One region of the Sporomusa sp. genome, then DNA from elsewhere that is predicted to be linked to it. Evidence: riboswitches for the same ligand, from Rfam matches in the RefSeq annotation. Region 1 holds a riboswitch; the other holds the start of a gene.

Region 1 (7,816 bases):
ACTAACGTCTGAGCAGCCGTAAGCTCCATATCGCTTAATCCGGCAGCACCAAAATCACGCCGGATAAGACCCATAATAAAGGCAGTAGCTGTTTCTTTAGGCAGTTTGAGCATACCTTCCGTTACCGGAGCCAGTGCTACCTGAATAATCTCCAGCAGTCCGGTAAGCCGCAAGCCGGAGATAATCAACGCACCCAGCATAAACAGTGGCGATGCTTCTAATAAAAACGCATATGATTTGGCAACCGTTTTTTTCAAGACATTTTCACCGCGCGGTAAGCGAATGGGTGGTAAATCAATCAAAAGATCAGAGGATTGCCCTGGCAGCACTTTGTTCAAAATTTTACCGGTTATCCCCAATACTAACAAAATGACACCAACATAAATAGCCATATATTTACCATCAATACCTGCCAGCATCCCCGCAATAACACCCAACTGGGCTGAGCATGGTATAGCTAAACCAAGTACAGCAGTAGCAATGGTTCGCTCACGCTTGGTTCCTAAAATCCGGGTGGTAATAGTAGCCATAGTTACACAGCCAAAACCTAAAATCAAAGGAATAATGGCCCGTCCGTTTAAACCGATACTAGTCATAATCCGGTCAACCAGGGTTGCCAGCCGCGGTAAATAACCGGAGTCTTCCATGATGGAAAGCGCAAAATAAAAGCCTACAACCAGTGGCAAGAGCAATCCCAAAATATAAGTTACTGTCATAGTTAAGAGGCCAAATTCCCCAATTAAGATTGTGCCCAGCACCGATTCTTCGCTAATAAATCTCCCGACAAACTCCCGCACTGCCGGTTCATACATTCCTTGCATTACCGTCTCTTCGGTAAAACCAACAATGTCTTGGGCAACGACAACCCCAATCAGATAATACATCGCATACAGCACAAGAGCAAACATCGGGATACCTGTCCAAGGCCGCAACATATACCGGCCTAATTTAGTACCAAAGGTAGCACCTTCCTGCGTCTCTTTCACTACATGCTTGACAATATCATTGACCCTGTGACGGCGGGCATGATAAATTTCTTCCCGCATATCCCCTGCAGGTACACCATGGCGTGCGGCTACATGGGGATCTCCCTCGAGTACTAACAAAGCCTCACCCCAAGATCCAATCCGGTTAAGCATACCTTGCAGCTTGCTTTTCAACTCGGGTGCTATCAGTCCTGTACGGGCTTCATATAACCGGTTTTTTACCTCGTCAAGCCCTTTTCCTTTTACCGCCACAGTGGGAATTACCGGCACCCCCAGGAGATGTTCCAACAAATCAATGTCCACCTTTAGCCCCTGGTTAGCAGCTTCATCCATCATATTGACTGCAACAATCGTAGGAATTCCGGTATCAATAACTTGCAGAGTCAGGAATAAGTCGCGTTCTAAATGTACAGCGTCCACTACATTTAAAATTAAATCGGCTGACAGAATAACATCTCTAGCTACTTTCTCCTCATCATTAAACGAAGAAATGCCATATACCCCGGGTGTATCAATGACTACATCCTTATTATAGCGTCCATACGAGATATCCACCGTTGTACCCGGAAAGTTAGACACATCGACATACATACCAGTTAAAGCGTTAAAAAAAACGGACTTTCCGACATTAGGATTACCAACAAGTACTATCTTCTTGGCTCCCTCTGGGATGTCCAAATGACTTAAGCTATTATGACAATGACTCATATTCTCCTCCATTGGTTAGTAACAACCTATACAGACGTTATGTACGCCTTTTTTATAATCCGTAGTATATTAGGCTGGCCTCACTTCAATATTCTCAGCAAGGCGACGGCCAATGGCAATCTCTTGTTTACCTCTACCAACAACAATGGGGCCGGCAGGAAGTTTCTCATAACATTCTACTTCAGCACCCTCAGCAATACCAAAGCGGATAGCCTGTGCTCTAATGGCAGCATCAGGAATAGCAGCAATTAACAGACGCTGACCACGTTTAGCTTGTGCGAGTGTCATAGATATTCCCCCTAGTAGTAATAATCATTATCACTTTTGAATTAAAAATTATTCGCCAACTGCGTGGCGATAATGATATTTGTTTTCAAATAAATTATATGAAAATTAATCACTACTTGTCAAGTAGGAATTAAGGCTAGACTTCTTTACAGCAACCACGCAACAACCAGTAAATCAAATATACACCATCCTTGATCCCATATTGTCCACTGCTTTACTCTGCGGCAAATACTTCTGGATACAAGCACCAACGGCAATGGCGGCTAATATCCGCGGCAGACGAATATCCCAGATAAGGCCGTTTTTGCTGAAGCTAAGTAACTATACATATCAGGATTGCCGATAATTTTTCCATAAATAACAACAGCAGCATCCCGCACCCCGATATCTGCCCGGCCAAACCCCACTGCAACCAAAGTAAATAGCATCACTGCCGCCAAAAGTCCTATCCCTGCCAAACGAGTTTTTGCCTGTTGGCGGCTCAACAGCGCCGTTAAGGTATTGTTCATGCTAATGCGTGTTGACTCACTTTTGAGCGTTTAGTAAGAATGGTTGAGAGGTAGTTGACTTTTTGTTTACTGGCGGCCGTCAGATCACAAATTATTTCTTCGCCTTCCAAACCACACTTCGAAACCATGACAGCATTTTCTACCATACCATGCTTATGTAGTTTTTCAACAATTTCAGTATAATTTTTGTATACCTTCATCAACACGACATTATCAGATACCTCAAGTACTCTTTCTAAACGTTCGTGATCAATAGTAGCTGGTACGATGCTCAGAATATCGCCACCTTCAGCCAGTGCTATCCCTAAGCGATTGCCAATTGCCGAAAAGGAGTTTATACCAGGAATATTGATAATCTGGTAGCCGGATGTTTCAAGCAGGCGGTAAACATACATATACGTACTGTATAGCATAGGATCACCCAGCGTTAGAAAAGCCACGGTTTTTCCATTACGTAATAATCCGAGAATAATCTCTTTATTACGCACCCATGCATCAGACAGTGCCTGCGCATTATAGTTCATATGAAATACTAATTCAAGAATTTCGGTACCTTCCGGAATATATGGATAGGCAATAGATAGCGCCGTGCTCTCATTCTTTTTTTCCGTGCGTGGAGCAATAACCACATCAGCAGACTTAATGGCATTAATGGCTTTCACCGTTAATAATTCTGGATCTCCGGGCCCTACACCCACTCCGTAAAAAATCCCTGCCATGCAACAACAACTCCTCAAATAAAAAATCTCTGTCATTGCAATAGGGATGACAGAGATTAAATGTCAAACACGACACATAAATCCCCTCCCCATCGCTCGTAGGTAAAAACGGTGATTGTCAAACAGGCAGTTCTTCTGACTTAGGATCATCGCTAAACTGCGCCTTCCCAGAATTATACTATTCCAGTGGCATTGAGCAGAAATAACTCCCCATCACAGCGGCGGGACCGTGCCGGATTCAAACCGGCTTCCCTATTAAGCCCTTGCGGGCACCTGTTCCGAGCCGTATGTAATTACCTAAATTGTATGATTTTACATATAAAAAGTCAAACATATTCTCCCTATTTGCCAATACGTGGAAAAACCATAAAAATAATAGTGTTAATAATAAGCTACCTTCTTTTTAATAGTTGTATTATACTGGAAGTAGAAGATTACCTGGACAATGTATAAAGGAGGGGGCTCATGAAAGGTATTGTAAGTAAGTCCTTTTTCCTCAAGCAGGCTCTACCCGTGGTCGAAGTCGACAAAATTGTATTATCCGCCTACGGCGGTAGACTGGCGGTTGCTAGCTACGGCAACACCGTAAATTTCCGGGTCCCGGCTGATGTTATCGAGTCCGGTCAAGTGGATTTGACTTTTGAAGAGTGGCAGCAACTACTGAAAAAAGTACAGCAGTCTCCTGATGCGATGGTAACAATTGAACTATAATGAAGTAAATAGTTAGAAGCATGGTCACCCCATGCTTCTAACTATTTTACAGTTTAAATTGGAATTCCATTCTGCCCTATTTTCTCGTCTTTAACTTCACCTGATGAATACTATCACCATAAATCCCATGCGCACTTTCCATGACCGTTTCCGATAAGGTGGGGTGTGGATGGATGGTATGAGCAATTTGGCGGGCAGTTAAGCCATGCCGGATAGCTAGGACTCCCTCCATAATCAAGTCGCTGGCGTGCGGACCAAGAATGTGCATACCCAAAACCCTGCCGGTAGACGTCTCTGCAATAATTTTGACCAAACCGTCGGTTTCGCCCATGGTCATAGCCTTACCATTGGCGGCAAAATTAGATTTACTAGTGATAAAATCAAGCTGCTCCCGCCGGGCTTCCTCTTCGGTAATGCCAACCATAGCAATTTCCGGCGTGGTAAAAATGCAGACAGGAATGGCGCTGTAATCCATAACCGAATAGTTGCCCATAGCATTTTCAGCCGCTACCATTCCTGCAGCCGAAGCCGTGTGGGCCAGCATACTCTGTCCGGTAACGTCACCAATGGCATAAACGCCTGGAATATTGGTCTCCATGCGCTCATTGACCTTTATGCCAAAACGGTCATAGTTAATCCCGACGGCCTCCAAGCCTATCCCCTCCAGTACCGGACGGCGACCAGTAGCGACAAGCACCTTTTCAGCCTGGATTTCCTGCATCCCCTTACCGGTGTCTACAGTTACTGCTACGCCGTTGGCAACTGACTCAATGGCAGTTACTTTTGACCCAACCAACATTTTGATGCCCTGCTTGCGCAAGATTAAACTCATGCGTTTGACTAACTCGCTGTCCACCAAAGGCAAAATGTTAGGCAGCATTTCCACAACAGTTACCTCACAACCAAAGGCCTGCAAAATAAAGCTAAACTCAATGCCAACCACCCCGGCACCAATGATCAACAGACGTTTAGGTACTTCGGTCAATTCCAGCAGTTCATCACTGGTTAAAACTTCTGGCAAATCATGTCCCGGCACCGAAATGCTGCTAGGCTTAGACCCAGTAGCAATAATAATGTTACCAGCAACGATACTTTTCTCGCCAGCCGCGGTGTTAACCTGCAATTGGTGGGTACCAGTCAGCATAGCCGTACCCCGGATAACGGTAATATCATTACTTCTGACCAATTGCTCAATACCGCCTCTGAGTCCGGCCACGATCCTTTCTTTCCGCTCCATTACCGCACCAAAATCAAAGCCGATATGGTCAGCCCTAAAACCAAAGTCAGTGCATCGCTTCAGTTCTTCCCACTTTTCAGCACTTTTCAATAGTGTCTTGGTCGGTATGCAGCCACGGTTGAGGCATACTCCACCAAGATGTTCTTTTTCTACCAACAATACTCTGCCGCCTAATTGCGCGGCCCGAATAGCTGCCACATAACCGCCTGGACCGCCGCCAATCACGGCTACATCATAAATCATAGTATCCCTCCAACCGCTCGGGACACTGTCCCTGGCTGTTATTTATCCAGTAAAGCAAGGCTCCGCAATGTCAAATTAGGGAGACATCTTTACCCGCACCTCGCTGTCAAGGAAATACCTTCTGACATCAGCGCCGCAAATTCCAACTATCCTGAGAGTATTTGTTCACAACCAGTTCTTTAGCTGCCGCTATTTCTGCAGAAGTAAGACTGCCTATTTCCAGTTCCACCCCCAAAGCCGGACCAAAGGCAGCCATCATCGCCTGACACACCTCTTCCCAGCCGATATCCCGATTGGCCGCTTCAGCAATCGCTACTGCGCGCCTGGATAACATCTCAGCTACCGCCGCTTTGTCTGCACTTGGCAAGGCAAGCAGCGCTGCCATCTGCTCCGGATTGAAATGCAATAACACCGAGCCATGCTGCAGGATAACGCCATCTTTGCGAACTTGGGCACTACCCACCAGCTTACGTCCAGCAACGGTAATTTCATAGTGGGCGGGAGCATCAAAACAGGCGGCAGAAGCCGGCTGACGCTTGGTCTGCCCATAAGCTGCCCGCGGGTTGCTCATCTGTGCATCAATTCCCAAAGCTTTGAGACCGGCAAGCAACCCCTGACAAAAAAATCGGTAAGAGGCCGTAATGGTAGGCGGAACAAGCGGATGGATCTCACTGACAACCAGGCTATAGGTAAGCTCGGCATCATGCAGTACGGCCCGCCCGCCAGTTAGACGCCGAACAACAGCCATTCCTTGACGGCGACACTCAGCTAAATCCAACTCAGCAGCAGCTTTTTGAAAATAGCCCACACTAACAGCGGCCGGCCGCCAGCCGTAAAACCGGATGGTGGGCGGAACCTGCCCGGCAGCATGCGCGCGTAATATCGCTTCGTCCACAGCCATATTGTCGGCAGCCTGACCCATGCCGCTATTGATTACCCGCCACTTCATCGCCTATCTCCTCCCAAGTCCATAATTGGCAGTCTATCAGCGCCTGCCTAACCTCTTGGGGTGTAAGCGGTCGAGGATAGTTATACACCACCCCGCCGGGACGCTCATTATAATAAGGCCGGTTGCAACCACTACAGCCACTGGTTTCAAAGGCTTTACCGTCAGCTACGGCGGCGATTAGTTCCTGTTGTGGTAATGTAATGGCTATCAGCCTCCCGCCCTGAAACTGAAAAATATCCCGGCTATAACCCAGTTTTAACAGATAATGCGCCAGTTGCACTCGCCGATAATGCCCAACAGCCGGCGGCTGCTTATGGGCTAATGCTGTCCCCCGCACCGGCGTAAAGGCAAACAGTCCGACCTGAATGCCATTGTCCTGACAGAGTGCAATGGTGCTGATCATCTCTTGCTCGGATTCTCCAAGACCAACAATCAAATGAGTAGCAACCCGGCCCGGCAAAGCGGCAGCACAACGCTGCAGCAGTTCCCAGCGCTGCCGCCATTGGCCGCCCTTGATCTCCTGGTACAGCCTGGGAGTAGCGGCATCTAGGGCGATAGCAACGCGGTCAGCGCCCTGTGCCATCAACTCCTGAGCCTGCGCCACCGTCTCAATGTCAGTACAAAGGCAGACAGGGATATTGCTAACTTGGGTTAAAACCGCCAACGCTTCCACACTGGCCTGCCAGCTCTGCTCAGTTTTGATAACCTGCAGGCAGGCCCGTTGTAGTTGTCCGGCCGCAAAAGCCGCCCCCACGGCAGCGGCGGCTTCTTCGGCGGGAAATTCAGGCCAGGTCACTCGGGATAACAGGTCTGCCCGAGCCAAACTGTCTTGCGACTGAGCGCAAAACTGGCAATAATTCTGGCACTTTTCCCCCAACAGGATATAGGCAGTGGTCGGAAGCACATCACTTTTGAATTGCTTTTTGCCAATTACGCATGCCGTACCTGCCGACAATTTCCATACATTCATAACGCACAGCACTCCTCTCCCCATGTCAGGGTAAGACCTAGACTCCGGGCTAGCTGCACAGCCGCTGGCACCGGGTTGACAATGGTATCAAACCCTATCCGCACTGCCCATTTGTCGATTTCCTCCCGATAGCGCCCTCCTGGGCGCATACAGCCAAGCTTCATTGGCAGATCCGGAAACATCAATCTAGCATGACTGAGCAAGCGGGCGGTATCGGCAAGGCTGGGAGGCTGCCTATCGGCATACCGGGTGCCTCGTGTCGGTATAAAGATAATGAAGGTTAGCGCCTCAGCACCCAGCTCCTTCAAGTATTCCAATGCTTGGTATTCACCGCTGATTTGGCCGCCTTTGAGGCCAATACAGATATGCGGCATTACTTTAACCCGGCGCCTAAGTGCCTGATAACAGGTGATATAATCGTCAGGTGTACGATTGTGGCCAAACACTTCCTGAATGGTCGCCGCATCGGTGACAAAATCAAAAGATACGCAATCGG
Region 2 (6,978 bases), on a different contig from region 1:
CCATCCGGTGTTTTGCGGACGGCAGCCAGCACGCCGGTCAGATCATGCTCATGTCCGCCGCTGTGTCTGGGGTAATACTGGTAATAGCCGAGGAAATAATGGCTGTCGCTTTCCACGACCGAATAGTACATAGCCGGACGGGGTGGATAAAACAGCAGATTGTACCAGTTGTTATTGAGCCGCCAGTCGCGGTCATAATTTACAAGAGTAAAGGTATTCTCCGCCATGCGCAGGCCATCGACCTGACCATGCAGGCAGATAATCGGCGCCCAGCGCGCGGCTATGTCATCTACAGCGGCGGCATTCACCGGCATCGTCGTCCACACGAGGCATAGATACAAAAGGATCAAACAGCCTGCGCTTTTTCTCATGATCGGCTCCTTCTCCAATCACTCAGCCAAAAACTTTTACTTGCGGTTATAGAGCGTTATTTCATCGATCGCATAAACTTCCATATTCCAGGTACCGCCCCGGGGCGGTGACTGGACAAGAACTCCTTGTCCCACAAACGAGATCAGGTTGCCTGTGGCCAAAGCGGTTTCCAGCAGGCTTTGCAGCCTGGTTTCGGATGTCCTGACCACTATGCTTTTGCCGGGAGTGTCGCGAAGCTCCACCACTGCATAGCAGCTGTTGGAAAGTGCATAGCAATTTATCAGACTGACATGACCAAATAGCTGAACATTCGGCGGCATTAAAACCACGCCGGAAACCGGCGGCACAGCGGTGGCGGCGTAGCCGGCTGCCGGCAGGGAGGTGGTTAAAAGCAACACCAGCGTGACTGTCCGCAATAGTTTACTCATAATCCAGATAACCTCCTGAGTGTAAAATTACTCAATTATCTTAGGTGTCAGCATGATGACCAGTTCGGTCTCGGTAACCTGCTTGGATGTGGAGTGAAACAATCCCCCCACCAGCGGCAGTTGGCCTACAATGGGAACTTTGAAGGTGTCTTTGGTTTCCTGGCGCTGAATCAGGCCTCCCAGCACAATGGTTGATCCGCTTTTCACCCTAAGGGTGGCATCGGCCTGCCGGGTGCGAATATTCGGATTGCCGTTTTTGGTGGTATCGGTTTTGTTGCTCACTTCCGGCTGGATGCGGGTGGTAATGTAACCGTCTTTATTTACGGTCGGCGTTACCTCCAGTTTAATGCCAACATCCACATAGATTACCGAGATGATGGGAATGCTGCCGGTCGTAGGTTGCTGGCTCTCAACCGCCAGTTTATCGCCGATCAAAATTTTAGCCGCCACGCCATCTAAGGTGGCAATACGCGGACTTGCCAGCAGCCGGCCCTTTTTCTTCTCTATTAAGCGGTTAATAATCCCCTGCAGGTTAACGCCGTATTTGCCTGTTCCAATCCGGTATTGCAAATCATCGTAAAGAATGGGCGCAGGCAATTTGGTCGAAGCTCCCCAGTCAATACCAAGATTGGACAAATCATCACGATTTATCTCGACCACCTGCACTTCAAACATAACCTGCTTGGGCGGAGTATCAATCTGTTTCAGCAAATAGTTGACTTGTTCATACACTTCTGGACTGCTCATAATTACGAGGGTATTTCTCAGCGGATCGGTTTTTATCTGGTCCTCGGGCACAAGTGCGCTCAGCAAAGGCTTGGCCTGCTCAACTTTAAGATAATCTAGTTGCACAACTAGCGGTTTGAGTCCGGAAGTATCAGACTCAGGAACCGATACAGCCGTCCCGGCGGTGTCACTAGGAGCACCAGACGGCGGCGCAGCTGCCTCTTGCCCGGATGCCGGCACGAAAACAGCATCAGTCGGCGCAGCCAGCGAAAGCCAAGGCAATAGTACAATCAGCAAAATCACTATAAGGGAATAAAAACAGCGCTGGCGATAACCTGCCAAGATACTCACCGTCTTTCAGATCACTTGCTCTGCGTAAGTCATATCACCTGTTTCCGTTTCCCGAAATCTATCCCACTACTAAAAATGAAAGAAGCCGCCCGCGATGCAAATGACACATCCCTGGAGGCTTCTTGATTTATTCCGGCATAATGGCCTGAACAAATGCCGTACATCCAAATCCCCTCCCCATCGCTCGCAGGTATAACGGTGATTGTTGTACAGGCAGTTCTCCTGGCTCTGGATCATGGCTCCTCCGGGTCTTCCCGGAACGTATCGTTCCAGTGACATTTTTCCGGAATTGCTCCCCAATACAGTGGCGGGACCGCGCCGGTCTTTAACCGGACTTCTCTGTTAGGCCCTTGCGGGCACCTGTACCCCTGTATGCAATTGGCTGAAGCCATTTTTTCTAGTGAATTGGCTCACAATTTGTTTTGTTTTCAGAATATCCTAATCCTACCAAACGGTAAATGCCTCAAGTGAGGTATTTTCGGGGGAGTGGCACAATCACAACATACCTGCATTCCGGATATGCTGAAGTTTCGCAATGAGCTCCACCCTCGAACTCGTGCCTGTCTTGGCAAACAAATTGCGAATATGGGATTTAACGGTTTCCAAACCAATACACAGTATTTTGCTTATTTCTTTATTGGTCTTTCCCATTGCCATGATATGCACAATTTCCTGCTCCCGGGGAGTAAGTACAATGTTTGCTGACAATTCGTCATCCAGCAAGGAAATATAATCAAAAATGATAAAAAAGCAGGTTTTCTCCTCTTCGCCAATTCGCAGGCAGCTAAAACTCACCATAGCCGACAAATAATGCAGCGTACCGGTATGACTGATTAAAGGATTACCGGCATCCTTAGGCTCCACGCTAAAAAATTCACAAATTTTCGTAAGTTGTTGAAACAATTCCGGGTGTTCTGTAAAAATCTCTCTGGCGTTCTCATTCTGATACTTTGTTTTTAATTGCCAGTTTAAAATGCAGATTCCATGACCGGGTTGCTGCAGTTGCCGAAAAGCTCGTTGAGGTATCATTTATAACACCTTCTGCCTTTGATTTTTTCTTATGCTCATAAGCAAAGATCATAGCAAGTCAGTACAAATAAAAAAAGCTCTCCATGGAAAAGAGAGCTATTCTGTCAATAGAGCTAAACGTCTATTCACAGTTGCATAACCTCCTTCCCATCGTTCGTAGGTCAAGCGGCGATTGTCAGATAGGCAGTTCTCCTGGCTCCGGATCGTTGCTCCTCCACGCCTTCCCAAAGGCAAACTTCAGTGACATTATGTGGATTTGCTCCCCGTTACAGTGGCGGGACCGCGCCGGCTTTCAACCGGCTTCTCTTTTAAGCCTCTAGCGGCGCTGCAGATACATAGCATTTTGGCCAAATATCTATCGCCCCGCTTATCAGGCACCTATCCCAGCAGTATTCTTTTGTCGGTTCACAGCATTAATCTACAGGCAGCAGTATTATCTTCTAATGTAAGAGTAGGACATGCGGGGTGAGACGTAAATACCTCAAATGAGGTATTTTGGTAAAAAGCATTCACGGTTCGACACTGCTTAACCTCACACTGCCACAAGTTCCCGTCCCTTTTTATCCTCCTATTATCAGGGCATGCTTTGGACAAATTTTTCTTTTAGGACAACGCCGTTTTCATTCCACTTGAGGGCTGAGCCGGCGGGAAATTTTTGTTGCGTCCCGTCCTCGGCTGTCAGGGTAACCGCATCTTTGATCGTACCGGCGATAAGTTCGCCTGCTTCGTTAAAAGTGACCGTTTTCCCCTTGCTGAGTTTTATGAAACCGGCGGTATCAGCGCCTTTTATAAGCTTTTGCCAACCCACTGGGCGCAGGTAAGTATCCTCCGCCAAAGTTCCTGACATAACTGCGCCCGAGTCATAGAACCTGAGAACAGTATCTTCTTTAAAAGTCACATAACCATACTTGTCCTCTGTTAACCGCAAAGTAGCCTGATGAGCTATGGTTCCTGAGATAACATCACCCTGCTCACTAAAGGTTACCACGGTGCCGCCTTTATACAGCAAATGGCCGTATCCGGGAATCGTGACAGGATAGTTTCGGGCAAAATACGGCCGGAAGCCAAACCGGCCAAAATAAGGGCCGCTACCTGCATAGACGGTTGAAAAGTAATAATCATCAATGACCCGGTTCCAGCCGCGCGGCAGCAGCAGCGTATCCTTGTCCAGCGTTCCAGTGACGACTTCTTCCTGGTCATTCAATGTGACAACAGTATTTTTCTTGAAAGTGATAGGATCACCGGCAGTCCAGCCCTGCGGATGAAGCTTAGTATCCTTTGCCAGCAATCGAGTTGCTGCCCAGGCATCGGGCGCTGTCACCGCCAACGTTGTCCCCCATACAAGTATGCCTACCAATACGCGAACAACAAAGCCACCCATCATCCTAATCATCCTCCTTGCAATCTTTTCCTATAGTATAGCAAATTGCCGGCTGAATAACATCCGCAGGATGTGTCAGTTCTTTGCCATTTCAGTCAGTTTTTTCCTGAGAATCGCCAAAATCAAGCTTTGCCAGGCTTTCAGGCAGGACTCAATTTCCGTACCTGTAATAATTGGCGCTTCCAGATAGTATTTAGCCGCGGCTAAGGTCAGCAGTTCATTACCCGCCTGACGTACTTCCACACCCGACAACAATTCCCATTGCAGTTCATCGAGAAGGTGGACATAAGCGGCTGCATAGGTTACCAAATAATTATCTCCGTCCAGCTGGTGGAGCGCATCCATAAACTTCGGTTTCAGCATTGTTTTTTGGCTTTTTTTGATATAATCCTGCCATAAACTTTCTTCGGTAAGACCATAGCGTTTGAAGCGGCGCAGCATGCTGTGCTGTTGGCGCGGCGACAATCCGGTCTGTTTAAATAGCGCCTCTTTGACTGCCGGCAGGACGGTCCGGCCGATGAGTTCACCCAGTTTGGTGTGTTTGCCGGCACTCTCCAGGTACAGCGCCGCTTGCGGGTTGGCGATAACAATGGTCTGGTCGGTTCCCGAGCCGGTAGCCAGACCTGTCGAATAATTGCTGCCGGCCATAAGTTCCTCCAGCGCGGCCGTCTTAGCTTCGGTACAAGTTACCAGAGCACGGTTTAAAATTCCTGGCGGCAAGTCGGCGTCGATGACCAGGATAATATTGATGGTTCCAGGTTTTTCTACCATATTTTTGTCAATGGGCTGGAAATAATCTGCCGGGTCGCCGACCCGGCCGCCGTTAACCTCAACCCCACCGGTTACGATAGCCGTAACGGTCAGATTCTCATAGCATTGCGCATGTATGGCAACATTCTCCATGGACGCCGCTGTTTGCATCCCGGCCGTCGTCGCCGGCTCAAGCCCGATTTCCTCTGTAACAAGCCGCATATGTTCCTGATAGGTAGGTGCGCGCATGACGCAAGCCATCCCGGCGCCAGGGTTGCAGTCATTATTAAAAACTGCCGTCAGATCCTCCCGATAGCCGCCGTTTACAATAGCAGTGCTGGCTACCTTACGGGGCTGTTCAAACGGAATCACAATGCTTTTATTGTAACGATATACAGAATCACCAGTACTTAGCGTACATAATTTCAAGGCCTGCTCCCTCCCATGTAACCAACTGCTCATGTTTTTCATCCTCTTTTCCAAATCTGATCGAACTCCCCCTGCACAGTCACCGACCAAGCTGCAGGAAATGCCTGCCGGACTTCCTAAGCAGCCAGCCTATGTGGCCGGAGCATTTATCTTTGCTTAACTCATGTTCACACTTACTAGCGCGAATACATGAAACAGCGCTAGTAAGTGCAAACTGCAGCAGTGTAAAAGTATCATTAAGAAAAAACATCTCCTTGTTAAAAGGAGATGTCTACTATTACATCACCGACACATTTGCTACACGCGCCGCCTGTAATTGCACTTGTACTGAAATAAGCGTATATATCCCCCTACCTCATGGGTAAAAACGGCGACTGTAAATTAGGTAGTTCTCCTAACTTTGTTTCATAGCGCGTCCAAACCTTACCGAGACATTTTCTCCCAGTGGCATCACCTTTAACTGGCTCCCCCAGTAAAGTGGCGGATCGCTTCGGATTTTCATTAAGTCCGTAAGGCATCTAACTCATTGGTATTCAGTTATCCGGTATCTTAATGCTTTTTGGTTACCGGATTATGGATATCCTGAATGGCATCTTTTATATGCTGTACATAGATATCCTGAATGGCGGGGTTTTCCCCCAATCCATGGATATAGGTGTCCACTTTAAAGCCGGCAGCCATAAGCTGGCTCTTAAAGGAGTCTTCTTCATCACCGGCCATATCATTGTTGGCATGATCGCCGGCTACCAGCATAAACGGCATTAGGGTAACTTTTTTGACTTTGTCGGCTTTAAGCTTTTCGATAGTGCCTTCAAAGGTCGGATAACCTTCTACCGTGAAGACATAGGCATTTTTATAACCAGCGTCCTGCAGCTTGGCTTGCAGCACACCATAGGCAGCGGTTGCCGGATGCGGACCACCGTGACCCATTAGCATAACGGCTTCATTTTTCTTTAATTTAGGGAATTGAGCAGCTACCGCTTTAATAGCTGCCAGATAGTCATCGGGTTGGTCTTCTTGTCCCATGTAATAAAGCACTGGCCGGCCAATGGCGATTTTTTCGAAATCTTTAGCCGCCTTAGCATGTTGTACCACACCGGCAATCAGTTCATATTCCTCACCAGGCGTTATTTGCATAGGCTGAACAATTACCTCGGTGTAGCCTTCAGCTTTTAGGCGGTCAAGCGCCTGTTTTTCTGTGTCAATTTTTATGCCGTCCCGTTCAGCCAGTTTTTTGATGATAATCCGGGAGCTAAATGCCCGGCGCACTTCATAATCCGGGAACTCGGCCTTGATTTTATTTTCTGTAGCTTCGATGGTTGATTTCAGGGTTTCCGGATATGTAGTACCAAAACTTACAACCAAAATAGCTTTTTTGCCGGTATTAGCCGGAGCAGCGGCCGCCGGCGAGGGCAGCAGGCTAACACAACTGAATACCGCTAACATGAGGATGCCGGTAATGAGTGAATAAAGGCTTTTCATGTGAACAGACAACTCCTTTGTTTTATGATC

Evidence for each region. A riboswitch is a leader RNA that binds a small molecule or an ion and turns the genes downstream of it on or off. The one in region 1 is predicted to bind cobalamin.
Region 2: linked by a shared signal. The riboswitch ahead of AC29Z1_RS03770 (type II secretion system protein GspD) and the one ahead of cobI (precorrin-2 C(20)-methyltransferase) in region 1 are both predicted to bind cobalamin.

What each region holds. Positions count from the first base shown of each region.
Region 1 is NZ_JBYKYF010000122.1:468-8,283, reverse strand. It holds gene feoB (ferrous iron transport protein B) at 1-1,694, opposite strand, end outside; gene AC29Z1_RS09515 (FeoA family protein) at 1,764-1,982, opposite strand; gene AC29Z1_RS09510 (hypothetical protein) at 2,246-2,491, opposite strand; gene cobI (precorrin-2 C(20)-methyltransferase) at 2,488-3,210, opposite strand; cobalamin riboswitch at 3,319-3,502, opposite strand; gene AC29Z1_RS09500 (hypothetical protein) at 3,676-3,921, shown strand; gene lpdA (dihydrolipoyl dehydrogenase) at 3,998-5,401, opposite strand; gene AC29Z1_RS09490 (lipoate--protein ligase family protein) at 5,529-6,350, opposite strand; gene lipS2 (LipS2 family lipoyl synthase) at 6,328-7,320, opposite strand; gene lipS1 (LipS1 family lipoyl synthase) at 7,317-7,816, opposite strand, start outside.
Region 2 is NZ_JBYKYF010000032.1:1,927-8,904, reverse strand. It holds gene AC29Z1_RS03780 (hypothetical protein) at 1-227, opposite strand, end outside; gene AC29Z1_RS03775 (hypothetical protein) at 408-800, opposite strand; gene AC29Z1_RS03770 (type II secretion system protein GspD) at 828-1,829, opposite strand; cobalamin riboswitch at 2,073-2,256, opposite strand; gene AC29Z1_RS03765 (response regulator transcription factor) at 2,373-2,906, opposite strand; cobalamin riboswitch at 3,072-3,251, opposite strand; gene AC29Z1_RS03760 (hypothetical protein) at 3,481-4,290, opposite strand; gene AC29Z1_RS03755 (adenosylcobinamide amidohydrolase) at 4,363-5,466, opposite strand; gene AC29Z1_RS03750 (sirohydrochlorin cobaltochelatase) at 6,016-6,948, opposite strand.